4 regions of the Streptomyces longisporus genome follow, and region 1 is predicted to be linked to each of the others. Evidence: riboswitches for the same ligand, from Rfam matches in the RefSeq annotation. Region 1 holds a riboswitch; each other region holds the start of a gene.
What was found. A riboswitch is a leader RNA that binds a small molecule or an ion and turns the genes downstream of it on or off. The one in region 1 is predicted to bind cyclic di-AMP.

Region 1 (5,037 bases):
CCCGTCGAGACCTTCATCGCCTACGGCGAGTGGTTCCAGCAGAAGCTGGTGCCCGAACTGGAGCAGGTGCGGGTGGTGTCGGTCGACCGGCGGGGGGGCGGAGGCTTCGAACTCAAGCTGGACTCCGGCGAGTTGTTCACCGCCCGCGCGGTCGTCGTGGCGACCGGCCTGTCCGGCCTCGCGCACCTGCCGGCCGAACTGGCCACCGCCGCCGCGGACGGACCCACCCCCACGGGCCCGGTCTCCCACAGCTCCCAGCAGCACGACCTCACGCGCTACGCCGGCAAGGAACTGATCGTGATCGGCGCCGGCCAGTCCGCGCTGGAGACGGCGGCACTGGCGGCGGAGGCGGGCGCACGGGTGCGGGTGGTCTCCCGCGGCCGCGGCAGGGTCGCCTTCGGCGCACCGCCGTGGAAGCAGCCGAAGCTGCGCCCGGAGTCGCCCTTCGGCCGCGCCTGGTCCCTGTGGGCCCTCAGCTACTACCCGCACCCCTACCGCTATCTGCCGGCCGAGGCCCGCCACTACCTGGTGCGGCGCGTCCTCGGTCCGCTCGGCGCATGGTGGCTGCGCGACCGCTTCGAGGGGAAGGTGCAGGTCAGCGAGGTCGACCGGATCGTGCGGGCGGACGCGGCCGAGGGCACCCCCAAGCTGACGGTCCGCACCCACGCGGGCCGCATCCTGGATATGTCCGCGGACCATGTCATCGCGGCCACCGGATACCGGGTGGACATCGCGGCCATGGACTTCCTCGGCCACGAGCTGCGCACGCGTCTCGCGGTGAGCCGCGGCACACCCAAACTGGGCGCGGGATACGTCTCCTCGGTCCCCGGCCTGTACTTCACCGGCCTGCCGGCCGCGGCGTCGTACGGCCCGGTGATGCGCTTCGTGTGCGGCACCGAGTTCGCCTCTCCGAGGCTGGCCAAACACCTGGCGGCAGCGCACGGCTAGGCAGCGGCCGCGGGCCCCTGCCTGACGATGAAGAGCCCACAAGGATAAGGGAGTTGAGCGAGGGACGGTGGGGCAATCGGCCGTCGTCCGGTTCGCGATGAGTCGGTGGGGCGTCCTGTCCGTATTCTCTGATCATGGCCGCACCCACCGCATATGCACTCATCGCCACCGACCTGGACGGCACGCTGCTCCGAGGCGACGACACGCTCTCCGACCGGTCCCTCGCCGCTCTCGCGCGGGTCGCCGGGGCCGGCGCCCGGCACCTGGTCGTGACGGGCCGGCCGGCCCCCAGGGTGCGGCCGCTCTTCGACCAACTGGGCAGCAGGGGGCTCGCGGTGTGCGGGCAGGGCGCGCAGGTGTACGACGTGGGCGCGGACCGTCTGCTGTGGTCCGTCACCCTGGACCGGGAACTGGCCGAGACCGCCCTCGGCAAGATCGAGGCCGAGGTGGGCCAGGTGTACGCGGCTGTCGACCAGGACGGTGTGGAGGGACTCACGCTCATCGAACCGGGCTACCTGATGCCGCATCCGACGCTGCCCGCGGTCCGGGTCGACCGGCGCGCCGACCTGTGGTGCGAACCCATCAGCAAGGTGCTGCTGCGCCATCCCGACCTGTCCGACGACGAGTTGGCGGCGACGGCGCGCTCGGTGGTGGGTTCGCTGGCCACGGTCACCATGTCGGGGCCGGGGACCGTCGAACTCCAGCCATGCGGCATCACCAAGGCGACGGGCCTCGCACTGGCCGCCGCGCACCTGGGGCTCGGCCCGCAGCAGACGATCGCCTTCGGTGACATGCCCAACGACATTCCCATGTTCGACTGGGCCGCCCACGGCGTCGCCATGGCCAACGCCCACCCCGAACTCAAGGCGGTGGCCGACGAGATCACCCTGTCGAACGAGGACGACGGCATCGCCGTCGTCCTCGAGCGACTGTTCTTCGAGTTCATGGAACTCGACGAGCTCCATGAACTCGGGGAACTGGGGGAACTCCAAGCGGCCTCGGCGAAGTCCGGTGCGGTTCGGCAGCGCCCTCAAGGGACGCGGGGAACCGCACGACCAGCCACGACGACGCCGCAGAGGAAGGACGGCACATTGCCGCACATCCCGCGGAGCGCTCAGTAGGCGCCGAACACGTTGTCGATCGACCCGTACCGCGCGGCGGCGTACTTGCAGGCGGCCGTGATGTTCGCGATCGGGTCGAAGGGGTTCATCGCCGTGCCGGGCACATGGTAGGCGAGGAACGTCGGGTCGATGACCTGCAGCAGTCCCTTGGACGGGGTGCCGGCGACCGCGTTCGAGTCCCAGTTGTTGATGGCGGCCGGGTCGCCCGAGGACTCGCGGATGATGTTGCGGTAAATGCCGTTGTACGTCCCCGGGATGCCGTTCTGCTTCATGACCTGGAGGGCGCCCCGGATCCAGCCGTCGAGGTTGTCGGCGTAGCCCATCGACTTCACGTTGGCGACGGTCGGGGTGGCCGCGGACGCGCTGTTCGCCCCGATGAGCGGGAGGGCGAGAACGGCGGCACCCGTACCGGTGACGGCGAGCTTGCGGGCGAGGCGGTTGCTTCTGGGACGACGGTGCTGACCTGTTGCAGGCATGGCGGGATCCTCTCCGTCGCCTGCGAGGTGAGCTGTCGGGTTCGGGCGGGGAGATGCCCGGCCGCGCAGCCGTACGGCAACGCGACTTCACCCCTAGCCGGCCCGGGACGATGCCCGGTCCGGCGGCCTACCTGGTTCCCCCGCTCCTGCCGTGCGAGTGAGTTGGTCGATGGTCGTGCCCGGGCGGCGGCAGGATTCGGCGTCCACCCGACTGGCCGGGAACGTATGCGAGAGCACATGGCGGGAACAAGTGTCGGCTTCACAGATCACACCTATTGACCTTGGGCTGAGGCTTATGGGGCACTTGATCCTTTGCGGTTGCCAAGGCTCAACTCGCGTACGGGGGAGGGGAACCGGCGAGGGGGCCGCGCTTGTCGGTCCGAGCCGCCGTGTGAGTCAAGTCACCGGCATCCGCAAGAACGGCAAATAGGGCAATGACCCCAACTCGTGGTCAACCAGCCGTCCATCGCCTCATTGGGGGGCGAAAGCGGAACCTGGCGTGTGGTGCACGTCGTTGTCATGACGGTCGCCCGTCGAGCGCCCCGTGCCGGGATCCGGAGGTCCTCGTGAGTCGTTTCGTGAGGGAGGGGCGATCGGGCGTGCCGACTCGTACGGACGCGCCGGGGGACACGCCGAGAGGCGCGTCGGCCGACACCCCGATAGACAAGTCGATAGATATTCGTTCTTATCGGTTGATCAAAAACATACCGGTCGTGATCCGATACCGCCCAGGCTGGACGGGTGGGCGGCATCGGTGATCGAAAGGTGACCGGATACGCTGACTTGAGTGATGTCAGCGACCTATCGACAAACCGTGTAACCGCCAGTAGACACCAGCAGACAGGAGACCCCTCGTGACCGTCGTCGGGCCGTTCGGGCTGAGCGTGCGGGACCAGGCTCTGGAAGCCGATGTCCAGGCCGGATTGGCGGCCGTCGAGGAAGGTTTGCTCGAAGCCACCAAGAGTGAGGTGCCCTTCATCACGGAGGCCGCCCAGCACCTGGTGCGGGCGGGCGGGAAGCGGTTCCGTCCGCTGCTCGTGATGCTCGCCGCCCAGTTCGGCGACCCGTACGCGCCGGGGGTCGTGCCGTCGGCCGTGGTGGTGGAGCTGACCCATCTGGCGACGCTGTACCACGACGACGTGATGGACGAGGCCGCCGTGCGGCGCGGCGTGGACAGCGCCAACACCCGCTGGGGCAACTCGGTGGCGGTCCTCACCGGCGACTTCCTGTTCGCGCGCGCCTCGCACATCCTCGCCGACCTCGGGCCCGAGGCGGTCCGGGTGCAGGCCGAGGCGTTCGAGCGCCTGGTCACCGGGCAGATCCTGGAGACGGCGGGGCCGCAGGACGGCCGGGACCCGGTCGACCACTACCTGGACGTGCTCGGCGGCAAGACGGGCTCGCTGGTGGCCGTGTCGTGCCGCTTCGGGGCGATGATGTCGGGCGCCGACGAGACGGTCGTGGACGTGCTCACACAGTACGGGGAGCGGCTCGGAGTCGCCTTCCAGCTGGCGGACGACGTACTGGACATCGCCTCCGAGTCCCGAGAGTCCGGCAAGACCCCGGGCACCGACCTGCGCGAGGGGGTTCCCACGCTTCCGGTGCTGCGGCTGCGGGAGCGGGCGGCCCGGCTGGGGCTTGCCGAGGACATCGCCCTGTGCGAGCTGCTGGACTCCGACCTGAGCGACGACGCGCGGCACGCCGAGGCGCTCGCCGGGCTGCGGGCGCATCCTGCGCTGGAGCAGGCGCGGCGGGACACGGTGCGCTACGCGGAGGAGGCGCGGGCGGCCCTGGCTCCGCTGCAGGAGTGCGATGCGAAGCTCGCGCTGATGGAGATGTGCGACGCCGTGGTGCACCGGGCCGGCTGAGCTGTCGGTCGAGCGGCCCTCTGACCCACGCTTCGGGCGATGTGATGCATGTCACAAACCTGGACTGAGTCCAGAGTCAGATCGCTTCCGTAGTCATCCCCAGAAGGCCGACGCAGGGGGTGTCGGCCGGTCCACGGGGAGAAAACAGAATCATGGGCATGAAGACGACGTTCTCCAGGCACCGTAAGAGCCTGATGGCCACCGCTGTCGCGGTGGCCGCCGCCGGGGGGATCGCCGCCGCGGCGATCCCGGCCCACGCCACCGCAGGGACCGCGTCCGACGACGCCGGGGGAACCCTTCTGGCCGCCGGTCTGCGCGGGGCCAATGAGGTGCCCGTGGCGGGCGGTCCGGCCGTCGGCGACCAGGACGGCGCCGCTCTCGAGTTCATCAAGGTGCAGGACGACAAGGTGTCCGTCGCCGTGACCTGGCGTGGCACCGGCAAACCGACCATGCTCCACATCCACCAGGGCGCCAAGGGCACCAACGGCGGCGTCAAGGTCGACTTCACCGAGCTGCTGAAGAACAGCAGGCGGCACAGCGTCACCGGCACGGTCGAGGTCAAGGACGCCGCGCTGCTCGCCGCCCTGAAGTCCGACCCGGGTTCGTTCTACGCCAACCTGCACACCA
Region 2 (5,037 bases), on a different contig from region 1:
TGAAGGCCGGGGCGGTGTCCGGCGCCCCGTGCGCCCCTGTTTAAGCTCCGGCCTCATGGACGTACTCATCCATCTCTTCGTCGGCCTGCACATCATCGGCATCGCCGCGCTCCTCGGCGGCTTCTTCACCCAGATGAAGGCGATGGGCCGCGGCGAGGCCCGCTTCGTCCCGGCGATGCTGCACGGCGCGCTGACGATGCTGGTCACCGGCGCGATCCTGGTCGGCCTCAACCAGGCCGACGACCATCACATCAACACCCTCAAGATCGGGATCAAGCTGGCCCTGCTGATCGTGATCCTCGGCCTGGTCTATGTGAAGCGGGACGACGAGAAGATCGACAAGGGCCTGTTCGGGCTGGTGGGCGCGCTCACCACGACAAACATCTTCATCGCGGTGCTGTGGACCTGATGCCGGCACTGGCTGCGGCGACGGCCCCCGCGGCAACGGCCAGCCATGCCGCCACCGCGATCCACAACAGCACCTGCCCGGGCCCCTTCAGCCACCGGGCCTCGAAGACGGCGGCGACTGACAGCACGGCCGTCGCCGTCATCCCCAGCGGGAAGACGGTCGCCCAGCGCCGCACGTCGTAGCCGCGCCGCGGCCGGACCGCCTCGGCGACGAGCAGCACGGCGTACCAGGCCAGGTCGAGCACGACCAGCGCCACGGTGACGGCGCGCAGGACACCGCGGTCGTCGTCGTCCCACAGGTAAAGGCGCGCGCTGTCCGCCGCGATGAGCCTCGCTCCGGCGAGCGCCGAGATGGCGAGCGCGCCGCCCGCCACCCACTGGTCGCCCAGCCCTTCCGTCACCTGTCGCAGATCGAACAGGGCCAGCACGCAGCAGTACAGGACGAGCCCGAGCCAGAACAGTGCGAGCGCCGCGTGTGCGAGCCATGCCGTCGCCTCGGCCCCGGCGAGTGTGGCGCCGAGCACCGCGAGCCCCTGCGTGGCCACGCTGCACAGGAACACCGCGCCGGGCATGTGACGCCGCCAGTGCCGTGCGACCTGCACCAGCAGCAGCGGCCACAGCACGGCAGCCAGCGCGAGCAGGGCCTCGGCGAGGGTCTGCCGTCCGAGGGCCGAGAACCCGGTCCCGAGGACGGTGGTCGCCGCGACGGCGGTCAGCGCCCCCGGCGTCCCCGCCTCCGCCCGCCACCTCTGCGGTTCCCGCACCAGCCGGACGCCGAAGCCCGCCGCAAGCACCGCCCAGGAGACACAGGCCAGTCCCAGGGCGACCCGCGACAGCACCTCGTACCCCGTCAGATGCAGTCCGAGCGACACACTGCCGGTCGCCATCACGGCGGCCCCGGCCGCCGGCGAACGCTGCGCCCACCAGGCGCGGAGGAAGGTCGGGCCGGACATGGGGCCGATGCTAAGGAGTGCGGCGCGGGTTGAGGGCGGGCCACGCGCGCGTGCATCACAAACTGCCCCGCACGCGCGCGTGTCCTGCCCCCTGGCGTCTCAGGCGGGCCGCACCACGCTGTGGATGATCGATTCGCCGCCGTAGTAGATCGACTCCTCGCGGACGTACGCGCCGGGCTTCGGGGCGTGGATCATCATGCCGTTGCCGATGTAGACGCCGACGTGGCTGATGTCGTCGTAGAAGAAGATCAGGTCGCCGGGCTGCGCGTCGGTCAGCGAGACCGTGGTGCCGGCGTTGACCTGGTCGTAGGTGGTGCGCGGGAGGGAGACGCCGGCGGCCTTCCAGGCGGCCTGGGTGAGGCCTGAGCAGTCGTAGGACTCGGGGCCGGTGGCGCCCCAGACGTACGGCTTGCCGATCTGCGCGCGGGCGAAGGCGAGCGCCTTCTCGGCCTTGGTGGCGTACGAGGAGTCGCCGGCGGAGGTGGATCCCGATCCCGAGGCGGAGCCGCCGTCCTGGGCCGCGGCCGCTTCCTCGGCCTTCTTCGCCGCCTGCTGTTTCGCCAGCTCAGCGGCCTTGCGGGCGGCCGCCTCCTCCTGCTGCTTCTGGATCGCCGCGAGCCGCGCCTTCTCCTCGGCGGTCAGCTTCGACAGCAGCTCGCGCGCGTCGGAGAGTTTCTTCTGCACCGTGGACTTGGCGATCTGCAGGTCGCTCTGTGTCGCGGTCAGCGTCTCGAGGCTCCTGGAGGCCTCCTGACGCTTCTTCATCGTCGCGGACTCCTCGGTGAAGTACTCGTCGACCGCGCTCTTCTGACGGGAGGTCAGCCGTCCCATCAGCTGTGTCTGGTCGAAGTAGTCCTGCGGGGAGTCCGCGAGCAGGAAGGTCGCCGTGTCGGGTGCGGCGGCTCCGGTCCGGTACTGGGCCGCGGCGAAGGATCCGAGCCGGTCCCGCTCCTCGTTGAGCTTCTGAGTGCGCCTGGCGACGTCGTCGAGGAGCGTGTCGACGTTCTTGCGCTGCTTCGCGGTCTTCTCTTTGGCCGCGTTGTACTTCTCAGTGGCCGACTCCGCCTGGCGGTAGAGGTCGTCGACCTTCTTCTCGACCTCTTCGAGGCTGGGCTTGCCGTCGGCGGCGGGGGCGGCGTTCGCCGACTGGGACAGCAGGGCCACCGAGGTGAGGGCGGCCGTGGCGAGGGCGGGGGTGCGTATGCCTGCTACGCGCGTACCCGCGGGGCGCGACTTGCGGTGCGACGCCAAGGGAGGCGACTCCTTCCATGCTCCGCCTACCGAGTTAGCTGTCGGGTTCGGGCGGGTGGTTCGGAAGGGTTGCCCTACGGTCCGTGCCCCGAAAGGGAGGAGGACCGATCACCCCAAGGTCGGTGTGGGTCCCCGGCTCCGGATGCGCGGCGGCGCCCCGGACTCGGCGGAGGCCGCGCGGCCCGGCGACGTTCGCCGGTGGGGGTCGTGCGGCCTGCCGGAACGGTAGCCAACTCGTGTGGCCCCTGTGAAGGTTGATGTTCGATATGCCCGATACATTTTCGTGACCTTCGGTCAGCGGGTCGGACGCGGTCGTCAATCCGGGAGGATGTGCGGCGTCTTGGGGGTATTTCCGCAGGAGCGGCGGCCCCACTCGCTTCGGTCCGTGTCTCCACCTGTTCGATTACGGTACGTGACGGCGCCGTTCCGGAGGGCGAGAGGGCGAGCCCGCCAATTCCGGCGATGTTCTCGGGGCGGCGGCGGGCTGTCAGTGGGGCACCCTAGACTCGGAGAGCGATGAGCAGCCTCTTTGACGACAGCTTCCTGGCGAACCTCCAGGCCCCCCGGGGGCACGAGGAGGAACCTCCGCCGCCGCCCGAGGACGATCACGGACCGGAGCCGGTTCCGGACGATCTGTTCGGCGGGAAGTTCGACGTGCCACCGGACCGGGAGGCCTACTACCGCAACGGCGCCCTGCGCCCTGCGCTCGACCCGGCCGCGCTCCTGGACGGGCTGAACGAGAACCAGCGCGCGGCCGTCGTCCACTCCGGCTCCCCGCTGCTCATCGTGGCCGGCGCCGGCTCCGGCAAGACCCGCGTGCTCACCCACCGCATCGCCTACCTCCTGGGCGAGCGGAACGTGCATCCGGGCCAGGTCCTCGCGATCACCTTCACCAACAAGGCCGCGGGCGAGATGAAGGAGCGCGTCGAGCAGCTCGTCGGCCCGCGCGCGAACGCGATGTGGGTGATGACCTTCCACAGCGCGTGCGTGCGCATCCTGCGGAGGGAGTCGAAGAAGCTCGGCTTCACCTCCTCCTTCTCGATCTACGACGCGGCCGACAGCAAGCGCCTGATGGCCCTGGTCTGCCGCGACCTGGACCTCGACCCCAAGCGCTACCCGCCGAAGTCCTTCAGTGCCAAGATCTCGAACCTGAAGAACGAGCTGATCGACGAGGAGGACTTCGCCGCCCAGGCCGCCGACGGCTTCGAGAAGACCCTCGCCCAGGCCTACGCCATGTACCAGTCGCGGCTGCGCGAGGCGAACGCCCTCGACTTCGACGACCTGATCATGACCACGGTCAATCTGCTGCGCGCCTTCCCGGACGTCGCCGAGCACTACCGCCGCCGCTTCCGGCACGTCCTCGTCGACGAGTACCAGGACACCAACCACGCCCAGTACGCGCTCGTACGGGAACTCGTCGGCACCGGGGCGCACGACGAGGACGTACCGCCGAACGAGTACGACCTCCAGCCCGCCGAACTGTGCGTCGTGGGCGACGCCGACCAGTCGATCTACGCCTTCCGCGGTGCGACGATCCGCAACATCCTCCAGTTCGAGGAGGACTACCCGGACGCGACGACGATCCTGCTGGAGCAGAACTACCGCTCCACCCAGACGATCCTCTCCGCGGCCAACGCGGTCATCGAGCGCAACGAGTCCCGCCGCCCCAAGAACCTGTGGACGAACGCGGGTGCGGGCGCCCGCATCACCGGTTACGTCGCCGACACGGAGCACGACGAGGCGCAGTTCGTCGCCGACGAGATAGACCGTCTCACGGACGCCGGCGAGACGAAGGCCTCAGACGTCGCCGTCTTCTACCGCACCAACGCCCAGTCCCGTGTCTTCGAAGAGGTCTTCATCCGCGTCGGCCTGCCCTACAAGGTCGTCGGCGGTGTCCGCTTCTACGAGCGCAAGGAGGTCAGGGACGTCCTGGCCTATCTGCGGGTGCTGGCCAACCCCGAGGACTCGGTGCCGCTGCGCCGCATCCTCAACGTCCCCAAGCGCGGTATCGGCGACCGCGCGGAGGCGATGATCGACGCCCTCGCCCAGCGGGAGAAGATCAGCTTCCCGCAGGCGCTGCGCCGCGTCGACGAGGCATACGGCATGGCCGCGCGGTCGGCCAACGCCGTCAAGCGGTTCAACACACTGATGGAGGACCTCCGGACGATCGTCGAGTCCGGCGCGGGCCCGGCGACCGTCCTGGAGGCGATCCTCGAACGCACCGGCTACCTCGCCGAGCTGCAGGCCTCCACCGACCCGCAGGACGAGACCCGCATCGAGAACCTCCAGGAACTCGCCGCCGTGGCCCTGGAGTTCGAGCAGGAGTCCGGTGAGGGCGAGGAGCCCGGCTCTCTCGCCGACTTCCTGGAACGCGTCGCGCTCGTCGCCGACTCCGACCAGATCCCCGACGAGGACGAGGACGGCT
Region 3 (5,037 bases), on a different contig from region 1:
TGTACCCATACCGGCGACGTCGTCCACTGCCCCAGACTGCATGCGAGCACCCTCGAGCAACAACGACGTTCTCGCATGTACTCCAGCACACCGGCGCCACGGCAGCCGCAGCGGGGAGTCCCGGCGCTCGGGGAGGACGCCGGGAACCCCAGCCGTGCCGGGGCCGCCGGCGCGGGGGACCGGCGGCCCCGCACGGCTCACTCCGGCACGGGCGGGTCCGTACGCATCGCATCCGAGATCGACTTGACGCCCCCGTGCGCGGTGAGGCCCCCGTCCACCGGAATCTCCGCCCCGGTGATGAACGACGACTCGTCGGACAGCAGGAAGACCACGAGCGGTGCGATGTCCTCGACGCTTCCGCTGCGGCCCAGCGGGGTCTCGCGGAGGGTCGCCTCCCGGAAGGCGGGAGTGGCGGCCGCCGTCATCTCGGTCTCGACATAGCCGGGGTGGACGGTGTTCACCCGGATGCCCCGTGGCCCCAGCTCCATCGCGGCGATCTTCGACACCCCGCGCAGCGCCCACTTGCTGGCCGTGTACGCCACCGGGTAGTAGCCGGTGAGCGCGGCGGACGAGCCGACGTTGACGATCGACGAACCGGGCGGCATCAGCGGGGCCAGGTACTGGATGCCGAGCAGCGGTCCCGTCGTGTTCACCGCCTGGACCTGCGCGAAGTCCTCGGGACGCACCTCACCCAGCCGTTCGCGCCGGATGACGCCCGCGTTGTTGACCAGCCCGTGGATCTCCCCGTACGACTCCTTCAGCTCGGCGGCCAGCGCCGCCCAGTCGCTCTCGCTGCTGACGTCCAGGCGGCGTACGTCGCCCTCGGGCCGCACGTCGGTGGCTATCACCCGGGCGCCGGCCCGGGTCAGCGCCTCCGCCTCGGCGGCACCCTGGCCCCGGGCCGCCCCGGTGACGACCACGACCTTCCCGGCCAGTCGCTGTGTGTTCTCGTTGCTCACGCGGTCATCCTTCACCACCGAGGCAGCCTGAGCTCGTACTCCGGGTGGATCCGCCGCAGGTAGCCGGTGTCGTCGCGGCTGCGCATCCGGCTGAAACATTTCACCGAGCCCGTGCATGCGTCACCGGATGCCGCGGGGTGCCTGTGGCGAGCAAGAAGAAGGCCGCCGACTTCCGTCGGCGGCCTCCTAGTTCATCGGGCTGCTGGTGTCACGCCTCTGCCGGCGTTCCTGATCTCATACAGGGCGTACGGCGATACGGACCGCGGCTTCGCCTGCATAGTTCACCGAGTCCTCGCGGATGACCGCGCCCGGGCCGGGCGCGTGAATCATCAAGGCGTTGCCGGTGTAGAGGCCGACATGGCTGAAGTTGTCGTTGAAGAAGATCAGGTCTCCGGGGCGGCTCTCGGCCAGCGGAATCACCGTGCCGGCGCCCGCCTGCTCGTACGTCGTCCGTGGCAGGGTGACCCCGGCGGCCCGCCAGGCGGCCTGGGTGAGCCCGGCGTTGTCGTAGGACTCCGGCCCGACCGCACCCCACAGACACGGCCTGCCGATCTGTGCACGGGCGAAGTCGATCGCCCTGTCGGCCTTGGTGGCGGTGGGCGCAACGGCGGCGGACACACCCGTGTCGAGGACGGACGGCTGCACGGTCCACCCCCCGGCCTGGGGTATTCCGCTGTCGAGCACGGGGGACGCCTCAGTGCGCCATCCCTCCACCGCAGGTACGCCCGTGTCCAGCACGGAAGGCTGCGTATACCACTCCTGCGTCGCGGGTGCACCCGCGTCGAGCACGGAAGGCTGCGTGCGCCACTGCTCGACCGCGGGTACGCCGGTGTCGAGGACGGACGGCTGCATGAGCTGTTCCCCGGCCGGGGGCAGGCCCGTGTCGAGGACCGTCGGCTGCTGCAGCCGCCACGCCTCCTCGGCCGCCGGACCTGTCTGTTGCGCCTGGCCCTGCCAGGGGAGCTGGGCCGGTACGGCCTCAACGGCCGGGCGTGGTGCGGAGGTCTGCCGGGCGGTGTAGCGGTACAGCAGCTCGCTGGCCGCCGCGATCTTGCGCTGGTTCTGCTCCTTGGACCTGCGCAGGGAGGTCTGCCTGGACTCGGGGGCCGTAGCGGGCAGCGCGGGGGCGGCCTCCTGGCGGGGCTGGGGGACGGCGGGGAGTGCGGCCGTGGGACCGGCGGTCAGCTCGGCGACCGGACGGCGGGACTCCGCGGAGGGCAGCTCGGCCGCGGGCCGGGCGGTCGCCGCCGGCTCCAGGGCGGTGGAGCGGCCGTCCGCCGGGCGCCGGGGCTCGGCCTGGCGAGCCGGCATGCGGTCGGCCGGGAGCACCGCGGGAACCGTCGGACCCAACGAGGCGCGTGCTCCGTCGAACCACCGCCGGGACACCGAGTCGAGTGCCGGATCCGAGCGGCCGCGCTGGCGGGGCGGGGCGGCGGGCGGCCGCGCTCCCAGCAGCTGGGCCCGGGTGAAGTTGTAGTTGCCGGTGTCGGACTCGGCCTGGTCGTAGAGGCTGCTCACCCGCTGCCGGACGGCTTCGCGGCTGGGCCCCTCGTCACCGGTCGTCGGTGCGGCGTCGGCGGTCTGCGAGAACAGGGCCACCGAGGTGAGGGCCGCGGTCGCGAGAGCGGAGTTGCGCATACCGGGAAGGCCGAAGCCTCCGGTGCGCGATGGTCGATCCGGCGCCATGGGAGCCGTACTCCTTCCGTACTCCGCCTACCGAGTTAGCTGTCGGGTTCGGGCGGTCGGTTCCGGAAGGCATGCCCTACGGCCCCTGCCTCGCGGGCAGTTGGGCCGATTCACCCCGTCGTTCGGTTGGGTCCCCGGTTCCGGCTGCCGCAGGGGCGCACCGGATTCGGCGGAGGCCGCGCGTCCCGGCGGGGTTCGCCGGAGGAACTCGTGCGGCCTGAAGCCACGCTAGCCAACTTGTGCGGCTCGTGTGAAGGTTGAAGGGCGGTATGTCCGATACGCTTTTGTGACCTTCGTCGTGACGCGCCGTCAGAACCGTGTGTTGTGCACACAGTGGATCCGGACGGCGACCGTCCGTCGCGAACGGGCCGCGTCAGGCCCGCGGGCCCTCGCCGCGAGCCTCGCGCTCGGCGTTGCGCTTCTTGATGCGCGCCGCCTCCTTGCGGACCTCGGCCTGGGTGGCGCGCTCCTTCTCCAGCCACTCGGGCTGTTCCTGCTTCAGGGCCTCGATCTGCTCGGTGGTGAGCGCCTCGGTGATCCCGCCGCGGGCGAGACCCGCGATGGAGACGCCCAGCTTCGCCGCGACCACCGGACGGGGGTGCGGGCCCTTGGCCCGCAGCTCGCGCAGCCACTCGGGCGGCTCGGCCTGGAGCCGGTCGAGCTCGGCTCGTGAGACGACACCCTCCCGGAACTCGGCGGGTGTGGCCTCGAGGTACACACCCAGCTTCTTCGCCGCGGTCGCGGGCTTCATCGTCTGGGTGCTCTGGTGCGACTTCATGCCGTCCAGGGTATCGAGCATGTTCGAGCCCTCCGACCACGGCCGGTAGCCTGGCCTGGTGACAGGCTCGGAAGAATCCCAGGCGTTCCGGCTTGCGTACGTCCCGGGAGCGACGCCCGCCAAGTGGGTGCGGATCTGGAACGAGCGCCTGCCCGACATCCCGCTGAACCTCCTCGCGGTACCGGCCGCCGAGGCGTCCGACGTGCTGCGCGCGGGCGGGGCCGACGCGGGACTCGTACGGCTGCCGGTCGACCGTACGTTCTTCAGCGCGATCCCGCTCTACACCGAGACCACGGTGGTCGTCGTCCCCAAGGACCATGTGATCACGGCGGCGGACGAGGTGACCGTCGAGGACCTCGCGGACGAGGTGCTCCTCCATCCCCTCGACGACGTCTTCGACTGGGACCGGCCGCCCGGCGAGCCCGCCTTCGAGCGCCCGGCCACCACCGAGGACGCCGTGGAACTCGTCGCGGCGGGCGTCGGCCTCCTGGTCGTCCCCCAGTCGCTGGCCCGTTTGCACCACCGCAAGGACCTCACGTACCGGCCACTCTTGGACGGCCCCGAGTCGAGCGTCGCCCTGGCGTGGCCCGAGGAGGCGACCACCGACCTGGTCGAGGACTTCATCGGAATCGTCCGCGGTCGCACGGTCAACAGCTCCCGCGGACGCAAGACGGCGACAGGGGAAACGAAGGCCAAGGCGGACGACACGACCGGCGCCCGACGCAAGCCCGCGGCGGCAAGGACGACCGGAAAGTCGACCGGGAAGTCGGCGGGACGCAACCCGAGAGCCGGTTCCGACGTCTCCAAGGGCGCCAAGCGAAGGAAACCCCGCCGCCGGGCATAGCCCCCCTAGGGGCGGCCTCGCCCCGTTACGACCCTCCGGTGGGGCGATGGACGGGAGGCGGGGGAGTTTTGCTACGCAAGGGGGTGCGGTGCGCGGGCGGCGTCGCGGATTGGCTGCGTGCCCACGGACTGTGGGGCGATCCGGCCGACCGTGAGTACCGGCGGCCGCGCGGCGCGCTGTGGCGGGTGTCGGCATTCGTCGTGCGCACGCTGCGGGGCGAGTGGCAGGGCATCGTCGTCGATCCGGTACGGCAACTCAGGCGACGCGGGGTGCCCGCACTGTTCCTGGCGTTCCTGGCCGCCTTCGGTGTCATCTTCTTCCATGCGCTGGCGCAGCGGCCGGCCGGCGCGGTGGTCGTACGGCTGCTCGGCGGTGTCAAGGGCGACCTGCCGTTGTGGCTGGCCCTGCTGCGGACGCCGGTGTCCCTGTATGTCCCGGCCCTGGATCTGCCCGTGTGGGCGGGGATCACGAGCCTGTTCCTCGCGTTCGCCCTCGCAGAGCTGATCCTCGGCCGGGCCAGAACGCTCGTCATCTCGTACGCGACCACCCTCGCCGGCACCCTCATGGTGCGGGTGATGATCGCGCTGGGCCCGGGCTGGGGCGGGCTGGGGTTGCCGCGTGGCGTCGGGCACGTGCTGGACACCGGCCCGTCCGCCGCCGTCGTGGGTCTCTTCACCTATGTCGCGATCGTCCAGCGTGCTCCCATCGTGTTCGCCCTCACCGGCGGGTCGATGGTGTGGGAGTCGATCGCCGTACCCAATCTGGCCGGC
Region 4 (5,037 bases), on a different contig from region 1:
TCCCGCCCCAAGCCCTGCGCACGGCTGATCCTCGACGCGGGGGTACGCCGGGTGGTCACGGCCTGGCGCGAACCGGACACCTTCGTGACGGGGGCGGACGGGAGCGGGCTGCTGGCCGGGCAGGGGGTCGAGGTGGTCGTACTGGGGGAGTACGAGGAGCGGGCAAAGGCACCGAACCGGCACTTGCTCCGGTGACCTCTCGGCCCGGGTCGGCACTTCCGACCCGTCCGGCGTTTGAGGACGAGGCCGTTCAGGCCGAGGGGGGTCTGGGGGCGCAGCCCCCAGCACCGCAAGACACACAACTCCCCGCACCGGCCGATCGGCCCAACAGATCCTGCGCCCGCCCCCCGGAAGGGCGACCCTGACCGTACCGGCCGGAGGCGATCGCGGAGGTAGTGCCAGTGAGGTCAGTTCCCAGACGTGCGGCGGCAGTTCTCCTCGTCCTCCTGCTGACGGCGCTCGTCGCCTCCTGCGGCACCGACCCCGGCACCCGCACCATGGCGAGGGCGCTGCCCCCGGGCGCACCGTTCACCCACCCCGGCGTCCTCGTCAGCCAGGCCCAGCTGGACGTCGTACGCAAGAACGTCATCGCGGGCAAGCAGCCCTGGCTGCAGGCGTTCCTCGACATGCGGGACAGCAAGTACGGGTCGTACAAGTACACGGCCCAGCCGACCGCGGTCGTCAACTGCCCCTGGGGCGGCAAGGGGGCGAAGGGCTGTCTGGAGGAGCGGCAGGACGCCATCGCCGCCTACACACAGGCCCTTCTGTACAGCGTCACCGGTGAGCGGCAGCACGCCCTCAAGGCGCGGGAGATCATGGACGCCTGGTCGGCGCAGCTGAAGCGGCACACGGCGCAGGACGCCCAGCTGCAGGCCTCCTGGGCCGGGTCGACCTGGGCACGGGCCGCGGAGATCATCCGGTACGCACCGGGCGCCGGCTGGCCCGCCGACCGCGTACGGCGGTTCACGGCCATGCTGCGCACCGCCTACCTCCCCGAGGTCACCAGGGACCTTCCCGACTACAACGGCAACTGGGACCTCGCGATGACCGACGCCGCCATCGGGATCGCCGTCTTCACCGACGACCACAAGACCTTCGACGCCGCCGTCAAACGCTTCCGTGGCCTGGTGCCCGACTACTTCTATCTGCGCAAGGACGGCAAGATCCCGCTCACCCCGGCCGGCTCCGACGCCAACACCGTGCAGAAGCTGGAGACGTACTGGTTCAAGGAGACGAAGTTCGAGGACGGCATCGCGCAGGAGACCTGCCGCAACTTCAAGCACGTCGGCTACTCCCTCGCCGCCACGGCGCACATCGCCGAGACCGCCTGGCACCAGGGCGTCGACCTGTACGGCGACGTCAAGGACCGGCTGAAGGCGGCCCTCGACTTCCACGCCCGCTACGAGATGGGCGCCAAACCCCCGCGCTGGCTGTGCGGCGGCAGGGTCGTCGGGAACATGGGCCCCGACCTGGAGGTCGCCCTCAACCATCTGGAGAACCGGCTCGGCACCCCCGTCCCGGCCGCCCACAAGCTGGTCGAGCAGACCCGCCCGGCCGGCACCGACGACCTCTTCGTCTCCTGGGAGACCCTCACCCACGCGGACAACCCGGCCGCCTGACCGAGGCCTGCGGACCCGAAAACGCAGGTGAAAGAGGGCGGACCCAAACCCTGGCGCAGACAGCCCCGCGGATGGCGTATGCTGGTGACACAACGACGCGGGGTGGAGCAGCTCGGTAGCTCGCTGGGCTCATAACCCAGAGGTCGCAGGTTCAAATCCTGTCCCCGCTACTCAAGGCTCAGGGCCGGAGTCCAGTCACTGGACTCCGGCCCTGAGTGTTTCCCCCGGTCGGGTCATCCGGCTCGCCCCGTGCCGCCGTACCGGGAAACCTGGAGGGGTGGAGCAGGAGGGGCCGATCTCATACGCACGCACCTTCGTGCGGCTGCTCCCGGCGCTGCTGATCGTCGGCGGGACCTTCTACGACTACCTCACGCCTTCGCGGTTCACGGCAGGCCCCATCTTCACCGCCGCCCCCCTGGTCGCCGCCCCGCTCTACTCGCGCCGCGGCACGCTCCTCACCGGCCTCGCGACCGTCCTGGTCGTCACCGCGATCCATGCGCAGGTGGGCATCCTCCTCCAGGTGGAGGCGATCACCGAGCTGGCCACCATCGCGACGGTCTCCGTCCTGGCCGTCCTCATCAACCTCCTCGTCCGCCGCAGCCGCGAGGAACTCGCCTCGCAGCGCGAGATCGCCGAGGCCGTCCAGCGCGCGGTGCTGCCCGAACCCGCCGAACGGATCGGGGCGTTCGCGATCGCGGCACGGTACGAGGCCGCGCAGGCCGATGCCTCCATCGGCGGGGACCTGTACGCCGTGCAGGACACCCCGCACGGCGTACGGCTGGTCGTCGGCGACGTGCGCGGAAAGGGGATGGGGGCGGTGGCCGCCGTCGCCGTCGTCATCGGGGCGTTCCGGGAGGCCGCCGAGCAGGAGGCCACGCTGGAGGCGGTCGCGCAGCGGCTGGAGCGGGCGCTGGAGCGGGAGGCGGCGCGGCGCGCGGGCATCGAGTTGTTCGAGGGGTTCACCACCGCCGTGCTCGCCGAACTTCCGCACGGCGAGGGCGTCGTCCGCATCGTCACTCGCGGCCACCCGCCCCCGCTGCTGCTGTGCCCGGACGGCACCGTGCACACCCTGGACGCCCGCGAGCCCGCCCTGCCGCTCGGCATGGGTGACTTCGGGGGCCGGCCCGACCGCGCGGAGGAGATCGCGTTCCGCAGCGGGGCCACGCTGCTGCTGTACACCGACGGGCTGTCCGAGGCACGGGACGAGCACGGGCGGTTCTTCGAACCCGCGGACCGGCTCGCCGGCCGGGTCTTCCACGAGCCCGCCGCGCTGCTCGCCACCCTCGCGCGGGAGGTGCGCAGATACGCCGGCGAGGCCATGGCGGACGACATGGCGCTGCTCGCCGTACGACGGCCCTGAGGTTTCTGAGGCGCGGTCAACTCGCCCGTTTTTCGCCGTTCATGCGCCGTCTGTCCAGGTCAGAAAGGTTAATGATCAAGCAGAACACCTTGGAAACGACACCCCGGGTCTATTAACGTTCGATAACGCAGCGCGGTCGTCCCAGCCGTCACAAGAGGCGGCTCCGTGCGCACGCGCCGAATCCCGCAAGGGAACCGGGGAACCACCACCCTGGGGTGAATCGCGCCGACACCGCCGTGGCAGCACGGCAGGTATACGCGCGTAGGAGACCTTCCTGCTCCGAACCCGTCAGCTAACCCGGTAGGCGAGAAGGAAGGAAAGGAGCACGCCCACGTGGCGTCCAACCCGCCTGCCCCGGCAGCCCCGTTCGTGCCGAGCACCGAACCCTTCGGCTTCGCCGGCCGACGCACCGACGAGGGCCCCTGGGAGGAGTGGAATCCCACCGAGGACTCCCTCGCCCCGGTCCGCGGCCGGCACCGCGTCGCCAAGCAGCGCGGCGGGGGACTCGCCCGCAGCTCCACCGTCCTCGGCGTCGGCGTCATAGCCGCCGTCGGCGCGGGCGGCATGGCCAGCGCCAACACCGGCAAGCCGCCGGTGTCGATCTCCATGCCCGATCTCGCCTCCGTGAGCCATGTGTTCGGCGGTGGCTCCGACGCCCCCAAGGGCTCCGCGACCGCGCTCAGCGACGTCGCCACCACCTCCGCGGGCACCGCGCAGGGCGCCGGTGAGGCGCTGCGCGACCGGATCATGGCGCAGGCCGCGTCGCAGCAGGTCCAGATCGACAGCAAGAGCCAGGCAGCCGGCGAGGCGGCCCTCGCGCAGCAGATCGACGAAGCCGCCGCCAAGGCCGAGAAGGACGCCGCGGCCAAGGCCGCCGCCGCGAAGGAGAAGGCGGAGGCGGCGGTCAAGAAGGCCGCCGAGGACGCGAAGCTCGCCGAGCTGGCCAAGCAGTACACGCTGCCGGTCGTCTCCTACACGATCACCGGCACCTTCGGTCAGTCCGGCTCCATGTGGTCCTCCGGCTACCACACGGGCCTCGACTTCGCCGCCCCCACGGGCACCCTCATCAAGGCCATCCACTCCGGCACCATCACGGAGGCCGGTTGGGCGGGGGCGTACGGCTACCGCACGATCCTCACCCTCGACGACGGTACGCAGCTCTGGTTCTGCCACCAGTCGTCGATCAGCGTCAGCGTCGGCCAGAAGGTCAGCACGGGTGACGTCATCGGCCGCATCGGCGCCACCGGCAACGTGACCGGCCCGCATCTGCACCTGGAGGTCCACCCCGACGGCCAGGCCACGGGCATCGACCCGATGCCGTGGCTGCGCAGCAAGGGCCTCAACCCCTGAGACCCGTACGTTCTCCGTCCGTACCCGGAGTGCCGTAATCCGCTTGTTTACGGGATCTTTGCGCCCGCCGCGGAAGACCGGCCTTCGGGGCGGGCGTTGACGTAGAGCATGACTTCTCCTTCTCTGCGCAAGCTCGGCTCCTCCGGCCTCGAGGTCTTCCCGCTCTCCCTGGGCGGCAACGTCTTCGGCTGGACCGCCGACGAGGCCACCTCCTTCGCCGTGCTCGACGCCTATGCGGCCGCAGGCGGCAACTTCGTCGACACCGCCGACGCCTACTCGGCCTGGGTCGAGGGCAACCACGGCGGCGAGTCCGAGACGATCATCGGCAAGTGGGTCAGGGCCCGCGGCAACCGCGACGACGTGGTCATCGCGACCAAGGTCAGCCAGCACCCCGACTTCCAGGGCCTGTCCGCCGCCAACATCAAGGCCGCCGCAGAGGCCTCGCTGCGCCGCCTCGACACCGACTACATCGACCTCTACTACACCCACTTCGACAAGCCCGAGGTGCCGGTCGAGGAGATCATCGGAGCGCTCGACGAGCTGGTGAAGGAGGGCAAGGTCCGGCACATCGCCGCGTCCAACATCTCCGCCGACCGGCTGCGCGCGTCCCTGGAGTTCTCCGACCGCGAGGGCCTGGCCAAGTACGTGGCCCTGCAGCCCCACTACAACCTGGTCTCCCGCGACACCTACGAGGGCGAGCTGCAGGAC

Region 2: another riboswitch for cyclic di-AMP. It lies ahead of ABD355_RS33135 (C40 family peptidase); the one in region 1 lies ahead of ABD355_RS28655 (transglycosylase SLT domain-containing protein).
Region 3: another riboswitch for cyclic di-AMP. It lies ahead of ABD355_RS05325 (C40 family peptidase); the one in region 1 lies ahead of ABD355_RS28655 (transglycosylase SLT domain-containing protein).
Region 4: another riboswitch for cyclic di-AMP. It lies ahead of ABD355_RS27900 (M23 family metallopeptidase); the one in region 1 lies ahead of ABD355_RS28655 (transglycosylase SLT domain-containing protein).

What each region holds. Positions count from the first base shown of each region.
Region 1 covers NZ_BAAASG010000013.1:137,943-142,979, forward strand. Annotated here, with positions in the region: gene ABD355_RS28645 (NAD(P)-binding domain-containing protein) at 1-948, shown strand, start outside; partial or broken gene ABD355_RS28650 (HAD family hydrolase) at 1,083-1,883, shown strand; gene ABD355_RS28655 (transglycosylase SLT domain-containing protein) at 2,063-2,545, opposite strand; cyclic di-AMP (ydaO/yuaA leader) riboswitch at 2,550-2,723, opposite strand; gene ABD355_RS28660 (polyprenyl synthetase family protein) at 3,400-4,410, shown strand; gene ABD355_RS28665 (CHRD domain-containing protein) at 4,569-5,037, shown strand, end outside.
Region 2 covers NZ_BAAASG010000016.1:242,004-247,040, reverse strand. Annotated here, with positions in the region: gene ABD355_RS33145 (hypothetical protein) at 56-409, shown strand; gene ABD355_RS33140 (tellurite resistance/C4-dicarboxylate transporter family protein) at 387-1,361, opposite strand; gene ABD355_RS33135 (C40 family peptidase) at 1,461-2,612, opposite strand; cyclic di-AMP (ydaO/yuaA leader) riboswitch at 2,621-2,774, opposite strand; gene pcrA (DNA helicase PcrA) at 3,129-5,037, shown strand, end outside.
Region 3 covers NZ_BAAASG010000002.1:825,918-830,954, reverse strand. Annotated here, with positions in the region: gene ABD355_RS05330 (SDR family NAD(P)-dependent oxidoreductase) at 198-959, opposite strand; gene ABD355_RS05325 (C40 family peptidase) at 1,194-2,645, opposite strand; cyclic di-AMP (ydaO/yuaA leader) riboswitch at 2,654-2,827, opposite strand; gene ABD355_RS05320 (DUF5997 family protein) at 3,019-3,423, opposite strand; gene ABD355_RS05315 (LysR family substrate-binding domain-containing protein) at 3,482-4,267, shown strand; gene ABD355_RS05310 (hypothetical protein) at 4,444-5,037, shown strand, end outside.
Region 4 covers NZ_BAAASG010000012.1:462,065-467,101, forward strand. Annotated here, with positions in the region: gene ABD355_RS27880 (dihydrofolate reductase family protein) at 1-195, shown strand, start outside; gene ABD355_RS27885 (alginate lyase family protein) at 396-1,619, shown strand; tRNA gene ABD355_RS27890 (tRNA-Met) at 1,716-1,789, shown strand; gene ABD355_RS27895 (PP2C family protein-serine/threonine phosphatase) at 1,897-2,979, shown strand; cyclic di-AMP (ydaO/yuaA leader) riboswitch at 3,144-3,300, shown strand; gene ABD355_RS27900 (M23 family metallopeptidase) at 3,313-4,329, shown strand; gene ABD355_RS27905 (aldo/keto reductase) at 4,438-5,037, shown strand, end outside.